DNA from 2 places in the Paenibacillus thailandensis genome. Region 1 is predicted to be linked to the other one. Evidence: riboswitches for the same ligand, from Rfam matches in the RefSeq annotation. Region 1 holds a riboswitch; the other holds the start of a gene.
What was found. Region 1 has a riboswitch for thiamine pyrophosphate ahead of ACFSW5_RS04685 (hypothetical protein). Riboswitches for the same ligand answer to the same signal wherever they lie in the genome.
Positions count from the first base shown of each region.

Region 1 (4,317 bases):
CAAGCCGTTATCTGTCCAAGATCAGCAGGGTGAACGACATCGTTTGCGAACGGTTTCCGGCAGCCGATAAAGCGCTCTACGCGCGCAAGGTGGGCATGGCGATCAAAAGGTTCTCCCCGGCGCTGATCCAGGTGGAAAACCGTCCGAAAATGATCCCCGTCCTGAAAAGGATGCACCCGGGCAAGCCGTGTTGGCTGAATTTGCATTCCACGACCTTTATCGGGCCGCGTTATATATCGCCGGCCAAGCTGAAGCAAAGCTTGCGCAAGGCGGACAAAATTATCGTAAACAGCGAATTTATCCGCAGCGAGGTAGCCCGCAGAGCCCCGGAAGCGGCGGCCAAAATCCGGGTCGTATACCCCGGCGTGGATACGCTCCGGTTTGTATCCCAGCACTCCGAGGAAGGGGCGCGAAGACGCGAGGATATGCGCCGGCTGAAAGGGCTGACCGGCCGCAAAGTCGTCATGTTTATCGGGCGCCTCATTCCGCTCAAAGGCGTCCATCATCTGCTTCGCATCGCTCCCGAGCTTTCGAGGCGGCATCCCGAGCTGCTGGTCGTCGTCGTCGGCAGCCCGTTTTACGGCTCCCACCGGACTACCGCGTACGCCAGAAAGCTTGTCCGGCTCGGACACAGAAGCTCCGGCAACGTCCGGTTCGTCCCATATGTGCCGCATTCGGACGTGCCGGACTGGTTTCTCGTATCCGACGTCGCCGTCGTGCCTTCCGGCGGGCGGGAAGCGTTTGGCTTGGTCAACGTCGAGGCGATGGCGTCGGGCGTTCCCGTCGTGGCGACGGAGGCGGGAGGAATGAAGGAAATTATCGTTCCGGGCGAAACGGGGTTTCTCGTTCGGCCCGAACGCATCGAAGAAGAGCTGCTCGAGCGGCTGGATTTGTTGCTGCGCGACAAGCCGCTTCGCGACTGGATGGGCATGAACAGCAGAGCGCTCGTCGAGAGAAAATTTACTTGGCTTCACACCGCAAGGCGTTGGCTCGAGGTGTTTCACGAGGACGTTTTTCATCCGCTTTCTATTGACAGCCCTTGGCAGGAGGATGTATAGTTTTTACCATAAATCCACTAGGGGCGCCCGCAAGGGCTGAGATAAAGCTTCGGCTTTGGTCCCTTTGAACCTGATCTGGGTTATGCCAGCGTAGGAAAGTGGGATGATGCGATATTGCCGTTCTGTGCGCGACGGGCCGACTCGGTCCTGTTCGCGGGAACGATGTCGTCTATCAGCCGTTCCTTCGCGGGAACGGCTTTTTTGCCATATCGGAATGTATACGCCGATTCGTTTTGCGGTTTGCACCGGCTTCGATTTTTGCCGGACGAAACCGTCAGAAGCAAAAGCGGCGTGCGTTCCGGCAAATCCGTTGCCGCGTCGGGAAAGCCGGTGAAGCGGAGAATTGTCACAGACAGCAGCGCTGCTTTCAAGCAGTCTGCCGGGAAGACGATTCGCCGCAGCAAGCGCGGGATAGAGCCGCGCTGCAAGGAAGCGGGCGCCATTCGCCCGCGGCCGCTCCGGCAACGCTTTCGCCTGTACGCTTTCGGCCGCAGGCTTGACGAGGCCTCCTAGTGGAAAATTCATTTTCCGCCGGGAGGTTTTTTTATGTCTATTCACATGTCGCCGCTGCCGGGCAGCCGCAAAGTTTACGTAACCGGAGAGAGAGACGACATCCGCGTGCCGATGCGCGAAATCGCGTTGTCCGAGACGGAGGACAGAAGCGGCAACGTGAGCGCGAACGCGCCGGTGCGCGTGTACGATACGAGCGGGCCTTATACGGACGAGAGTTATGTTGCGGACGTGCGGAAAGGTCTGCCGGCGCTTCGCTCCGCGTGGATTGCGGAAAGAGGGGATACCGAAAGCTACGAGGGCCGCAGCGTTCGTCCGGAGGATAACGGCTTCGCTTCCGAGGAGTCGGCGCGGGCCCGCGGCGCGGAGCTGTTTCCGCTGAGCCGCCGTCCGCTTCGCGCCCGCGAGGGCCGCAACGTGACGCAGCTGCATTATGCGCGGCAAGGGATCGTTACGCCGGAGATGGAGTTCATTGCGCTGCGCGAAGGGATGAGCCCCGAATTCGTCCGTTCCGAAGTGGCGGCGGGACGCGCGGTCATCCCGGCGAACATCAACCATCCGGAAAGCGAGCCGATGATTATCGGAAAGGCTTTTCACGTGAAAATCAACGCGAACATCGGCAATTCCGCCGTCGCCTCCTCCATCGAGGAAGAGGTGGAGAAGATGACGTGGGCGACCCGCTGGGGCGCGGATACGATTATGGATTTGTCCACGGGACGGAACATCCATACGACGCGGGAGTGGATCATCCGCAATTCCCCCGTTCCGGTCGGAACGGTGCCGATCTACCAAGCGCTGGAGAAAGTAAACGGCGTCGCGGAAAATTTGAGCTGGGAGGTGTTCCGCGACACGCTCATCGAGCAGGCGGAGCAAGGGGTGGACTACTTTACGATCCATGCCGGCGTGCTGCTCAGGTACATCCCGCTGACGGCCAAGCGGGTGACCGGAATCGTATCCCGCGGCGGTTCGATCATGGCGGCCTGGTGCCTGGCGCATCACAAGGAAAATTTCTTATACACCCATTTCGAAGAAATTTGCGAAATCATGAAGGCGTACGACGTCACCTTCTCGCTGGGCGACGGGCTTAGGCCGGGTTCCATCGCCGACGCCAACGACGAGGCGCAGTTCGCCGAGCTGGATACGCTGGGCGAATTGACCCAAATCGCTTGGCGGCATGACGTGCAGGTGATGATCGAAGGACCCGGCCACGTCCCGATGCATCTGATCAAGGAAAACATGGACCGGCAGGCGGCGGTCTGCAACGAAGCTCCGTTTTATACGCTGGGCCCGCTTACGACCGATATCGCGCCCGGTTACGACCATATTACATCGGCGATCGGCGCGGCGATGATCGGCTGGTTCGGCACGGCGATGCTGTGCTACGTTACGCCGAAGGAGCATTTGGGCTTGCCGAACAAGGAAGACGTGAAGGAAGGCGTCATCGCCTACAAAATCGCGGCCCACGCCGCCGATTTGGCGAAAGGGCATCCGCGGGCGCGGGAGCGCGACGACGCTTTGTCGAAGGCGCGCTTCGAGTTCCGCTGGCATGATCAGTTCCGCCTGTCGCTCGATCCGGAGCGGGCGATGGCGTATCACGACGAGACGCTTCCGGCGGAAGCGGCCAAGTCGGCCCACTTCTGCTCGATGTGCGGGCCGAAGTTCTGCAGCATGCGGATTACGCAGGATATCCGGGATTTCGCCGAAAGCAGAGGGCTGGATACGGCCGAAGCGATCGAAGAAGGGATGAAGGAGCGGTCGGCCGCGTTTAAGGCGTCGGGGAGCTCGATTTATGGGTGAAGCCGGACGCCGTTACGGGGATGAGCGATATTCGCGGCAAATCCGCTTTGCGCCGATCGGGCATGCCGGGCAGCGGCGGCTTGGCGAAAGCGCCGTTCTCATCGTCGGCGCGGGAGCGCTGGGCGCGTCGCTCGCCCAGCATTTGACGCGGGCCGGCGTCGGGGAAATCCGGCTCGCCGACCGCGATTATGTCGAACCGAGCAATTTGCAGCGGCAAATGCTGTTCGACGAGTCCGACGCCGAGGCGGCCTTGCCCAAGGCGGCCGCGGCGGCCGCAAAGCTTCGCCGCATTAACGGCGAAGTGAGCGTCGTGCCGTACGTGACGGACGTGAATTCCCGCACGGTCGGGCCGCTTATCGACGGTGCGGATCTCGTGCTCGACGGCACGGACAATGCGGCGACGCGGCTGCTGCTGTCGGACGAATGCTTCAGGCGCGGCATCCCGCTGCTGTACGGCGGGGTGACGGGCTCGGCGGGCATGTGTGCGACGCTTCTGCCCGGCCGCACCGCCTGTCTCCGCTGCCTCATCGGCGGAGAAGAGGCGGAGGAGGGCGAAACTTGCGACACCGCCGGCGTCATATCGCCGGCGGTCGATCTGGTCGCGTCGCTGCAGGCGGCGGAAGCGCTGAAGCTGCTGACCGGCAACGAGGACGCGCTGCGGAACACATGGATCAGCGCGGACCTGTGGCCCTTCCGGCTGCGGGAATCGCAGCTTCCCGCCGGGAACGGGCGCTGCCCGCATTGCAGTCCCGGCCGCGGGGCGGAGCGGGGGCAGCGGCTTGAAGCGGAGCGCCGCAGCGCGACAACGGCCGCGGCGCCCGTGCCGGGCGGACCGGCAAACGCCGGTCATGCGGAAGGCGAAGGACGTTCGGCGAGCGATGCGCAAGCCCGCCGGCCCGGCAGCGGCGCGGCAGCCGCAGGTTATGCGGCGGGGACGGTGCCAATGCGTCAG
Region 1 is NZ_JBHUMY010000005.1:43,217-47,533, reverse strand. Features, by position in the region: gene ACFSW5_RS04690 (glycosyltransferase family 4 protein) at 1-1,058, shown strand, start outside; TPP riboswitch at 1,068-1,172, shown strand; gene ACFSW5_RS04685 (hypothetical protein) at 1,260-1,571, shown strand; gene thiC (phosphomethylpyrimidine synthase ThiC) at 1,605-3,365, shown strand; gene ACFSW5_RS04675 (ThiF family adenylyltransferase) at 3,358-4,317, shown strand, end outside.

Region 2 (4,317 bases), on a different contig from region 1:
GCTTCCATCTCCTTCTGCTCCTTCGGGCTAAGCTTGTCCTTTGTGTAACCGAACAGATAGTTGTTTAAATCGAAGCGGTTCAACTTACATTTTGTATGGAATATATGCTCCTGATAGACGTTTACGTCGATCATGTCGTAAGACGAGATAATGTCGTCCGGGATGTAGTTCTGGATCGAGGTGATGTCGTGATCGATAAACAACTTGTTGCCGTAAATGTCCCGCGTAAATCCCCGTACCCGATAATCGATCGTCATAACGTCGGTTTCGAAGGAGCCGATTAAGTAGCTGAGCGCCTTCAGCGGCGAAATTTCGCCGCAGGTTGAAACGTCGATGTCGGCGCGGAACGTGCTGATGCCTTCGCTCGGATGATATTCGGGATACGTATGGACGGTAATATGACTTTTATCCAGCTGCATGACGACGTTGTCCGGCATCGGCCCCGGCGATTCGTCGAACATATGCGGCGGCGCCTCCACGACCGGTCCTTCCGATACGAGCAGCGTTACGCTTGCCCCCTGCGGCACGTAATCCTGCTTCGCGACGTTCAACACATGCGCACCGATCATTTCGGACACCGTATTCAAAATGCCCGTCAACCGTTCGGAATTATATTGCTCGTCAATGTATGCGATATAGGCTTCCCGTTCTTCCTTCGTCTTCGTATAGCAAATATCATACATATTGAAGCTTAGCGACTTCGTCAAATTATTGAAGCCGTGCAACGTTATCCGTTTGTCAGGGCCATGGTCCGGTTCCATGCTCATCTCGATCCCCCCGTTCATCCCTACTATGTCCCAAAAAGGCGGGGGCCATTCGAAAAAAGCGCCCTTCCGTTATAACGGATGGCCATCCGGCAGTCGGGACTCGATCCCGCCGCTTACCAACCCATGGCACGGAGCCTCTCCAACGTTTTGATCGTAAAATCGACCAGGTTCGCAATGTCCTCCATCTGATCCTCGTTAATTTTGCGATTGAACGGAATGCCGATCCGGTTCCGATAAACAAGCGGCGTACTGCCGTAAATAAAGCCTATCGTTTGGCTAACGGGCTGCTCCGGCTCCCATATTTCGTGCAGCGCTTCCCGGATCTGCCGGCAGTTCTCGTCAATTTCGTCCATCGAAACGTGAAAATAGACGTTCAGCTCGCAGCCGGGGTTCGTCCCTTCCTGCTCCAACAGCTCCGCCGCGAGCTCCTTCAGCGAAGCCGACAGCTCGATCTCGGCATAAGCCGTCCCGCCGTCCGTGAGCTGAAAGCCGATGGAAAACCTTCTTCCCATCACCGCCATGTCCAGGACGTCTTTGCGGCTCGTCACGGCGATTCGCCGGTCCAAATTGTTCAGGTCGTAAATCGTGTTCTCGAATGCGACTTTTAAATTGTCGAATACCGTTGGATCAAACAAGCTGCATCCCCTCCGACTTCGTATAACTGCGACCAGGCTTAGGGTCAGCCTCTATTTCGTGTTTTAAACGACACTTGGCGCGCCGGGCTTAACCGTTACTCCTCGAGTCTGTCCCCTTCGTAATTCCGAATCGTTTCGCGGGCAAAATCGGGTAACGGCGCGCTTTTGCCGCTTTCCTTATCGATAAGCACGAGCGCCCCTCTGCCTGCCGCTTTCAATCGCCCGTTTGCGACCAACGCGTATTGAATGTCCACGGAGGAACGGCCGATACGAGCCGTCCGGACGTACAGCTGCAGAGGATCCTTCAAGTAAACTTGCTCCAAGTACTGACATTCCAGATCGGCCGTCACGGCGACGAACCTGTCCCCGAAAAGCGCGGCCGTCAGCCCGAGATGATCGAAATAATCGACGCGTCCCTGTTCAAAATACATAAAATAGCTGACATTGTTTACGTGTCCCAACATATCCGTTTCGCAATAACGCACTTTAATCGGAATCGAAAATTGAAATTTTTGAAGCCAACCGGCGGCATCCGGCTGTATAAAGCTTATCTTTTTCATGGTGACGGCTGCTCCCTTGGAAAATGATTTATGAATATTGTAGAACTTATGAGAAGGGATGGCAACGGCGCGGCAGCTTATGCTATAGTAGAAAACAATCGAATACTACCTATTTTATTCACTAGGGGAGCCGTTTGGCTGAGACGGAGCTTTCTTGACTCCGGACCCTTGGAACCTGATCTGGTTCGTACCAGCGGAGGGAAGTGGAGACAGCCTGTCATAATGGTCCGCGCGTATTTGCGGCTTGATTCGGGAACCCGCTCCTTCCTTTCGGAAGGGGCGGGTTTTGTGCTTATTGAAGGAGGATGCTTACGATGTCTTATTTGAAAAGGGTGCGCGAACGCAATCCGCTAGTCCATAATATTACGAACCTTGTGGTGGCCAACTTTACCGCCAACGGCTTGCTCACCTTGGGCGCTTCGCCCTTCATGGCGTATGCGCACGAGGAGGTGGAGGACGTCGCCCGTATCGCAGACGCAGTCATGTTCAATATCGGAACGCTTGACGAAAATGTCGTGCAATCCATCCTGCTGGCGGGACGGTCCGCAAACGCCAACGGAGTGCCTGTCGTATTCGACCCGGTGGGAGCCGGGGCGACTCCTTATCGGACGGAGACGGCGCAAACGGTGATGAAGCAGGTCAAGGTAGACGTTCTGCGCGGCAATATGGCCGAAATCGCCAATACCGCAGGCGAACGCTGGGATATTAAAGGTGTCGATGCCGGCGAAGGCAGCGGGGACGCGCTGGAGATTGCCCGGCGGGCTGCCTTGAAATTAGGCTGCATCGTAGCCGCGACCGGCAAGGAGGATATTGTGACGGACGGCACTGCCGTCGCCTTGATCGGCAACGGCCACCCGCTGCTCGCCAAAGTGACCGGAGCCGGATGCCTTCTTAGTTCGGTTGTTGCCGCCTTTCTCGCCGTTGGCGGGGAATCCAAGCTGGACGCCGTAACGGAGGCGCTTGCCTTCTACGGCATCGCTGCGGAGAACGCCTTCGAACGGACGGCCGGACAAGGGCCGGGGAGCTTCCAAATCGAGTTTATCAATCAATTGGCTTCGGTTTCTCCGGAGACCGTCAACGAACGGAAAATCGTCCGCCCATGGAAACAAAGCACCTGAGTGGAGAGGAGTTTGACCGCATGAACGAAACCATTCGCCTGGCCCTAACGATTGCCGGTTCGGATAGCGGCGGAGGAGCAGGCATTCAAGCCGATCTTAAAACGTTCCAGGAGCTCGGCGTTTACGGCATGTCCGCCCTAACCGCCGTTACGGCCCAAAACACGCTTGGGGTACACGGCGTGTATCCATTAACGGAAGAAGCGGTTGCCCGGCAGCTTGACGCGATCGGGGACGATCTTCAGCCCCATGCCGTAAAGACGGGGATGCTGTTCGATGCGGCCATTATCTCCATCGTAGCCGACAAGGCGGCGGAATACGGCTGGGATAAGCTCGTCATCGATCCGGTTATGGTCGCCAAAGGAGGCTCGGCGCTTTTAAAGCGGGAAGCTGTCGCCGCCTTGATCAAGCGGCTGATTCCGCTGGCCCTGGTTACGACGCCCAATGTTCCCGAAGCGGAGCTGCTCGCCGGAATGGCCATCCGGTCGCTTGCCGACCGCGAAGAAGCGGCGAAGCGTCTCGTACAGATGGGCTCCCGTTACGTCGTCATGAAAGGCGGACACGATTACGCAACGGAACAAGTCGTCGACCTGCTATACGATGGGCGACAGTTTATGTATATGGAAAGCAAACGGATCGAAACCCGCCATACTCACGGAACCGGTTGTACCTACTCCGCAGCGGTAACCGCCTTGCTCGCTCAAGGCAAGCCCGTAGAAGAGGCTGTTCAAACGGCCAAAGCGTTTATTCAGGCGGCTATCGAGGAGAACCTGGGAATCGGCGGCGGCCACGGGCCGACGAACCACTTTGCCTATAGGCGGCGACTGCAAGGAGGAGAAGCTTGATGGCAGGGTGGAACGAAGCGGCCGTCCGCCGGGCGTTGAGACTTTATTTTATTGCAGGGAGCGTTAATTGCAGCTCACCCCTAGACGTGCTGCGAGCAGCGATCGAGGGCGGAGCGACGATGTTCCAATACCGGGAAAAAGGAGCCGGCGCCCTCGAAGGAAAAGCGAAGCTGGCGCTTGGCATGCAGCTTCGCGACTGCTGCCGGGAAGCCGGCATACCGTTTATCGTCAACGACGATATCGAGCTGGCCATCGCCTTGGACGCGGACGGCATCCATGTCGGTCAGGAGGATGCGCCCGCGGGCGATATCCGGCGCCTCGTCGGAGCGGGGCGCATTGTCGGCGTATCTGCGCACACCGTCGAAGAAGCGCGCCAAGCGATTGCCGACGGAGCC
Region 2 is NZ_JBHUMY010000041.1:1,781-6,097, forward strand. Features, by position in the region: gene speD (adenosylmethionine decarboxylase) at 1-767, opposite strand, end outside; gene ACFSW5_RS23795 (hypothetical protein) at 881-1,402, opposite strand; gene ACFSW5_RS23800 (acyl-CoA thioesterase) at 1,498-1,962, opposite strand; TPP riboswitch at 2,076-2,181, shown strand; gene thiM (hydroxyethylthiazole kinase) at 2,277-3,080, shown strand; gene thiD (bifunctional hydroxymethylpyrimidine kinase/phosphomethylpyrimidine kinase) at 3,101-3,922, shown strand; gene thiE (thiamine phosphate synthase) at 3,922-4,317, shown strand, end outside.
Region 2: linked by a shared signal. The riboswitch ahead of thiM (hydroxyethylthiazole kinase) and the one ahead of ACFSW5_RS04685 (hypothetical protein) in region 1 are both predicted to bind thiamine pyrophosphate.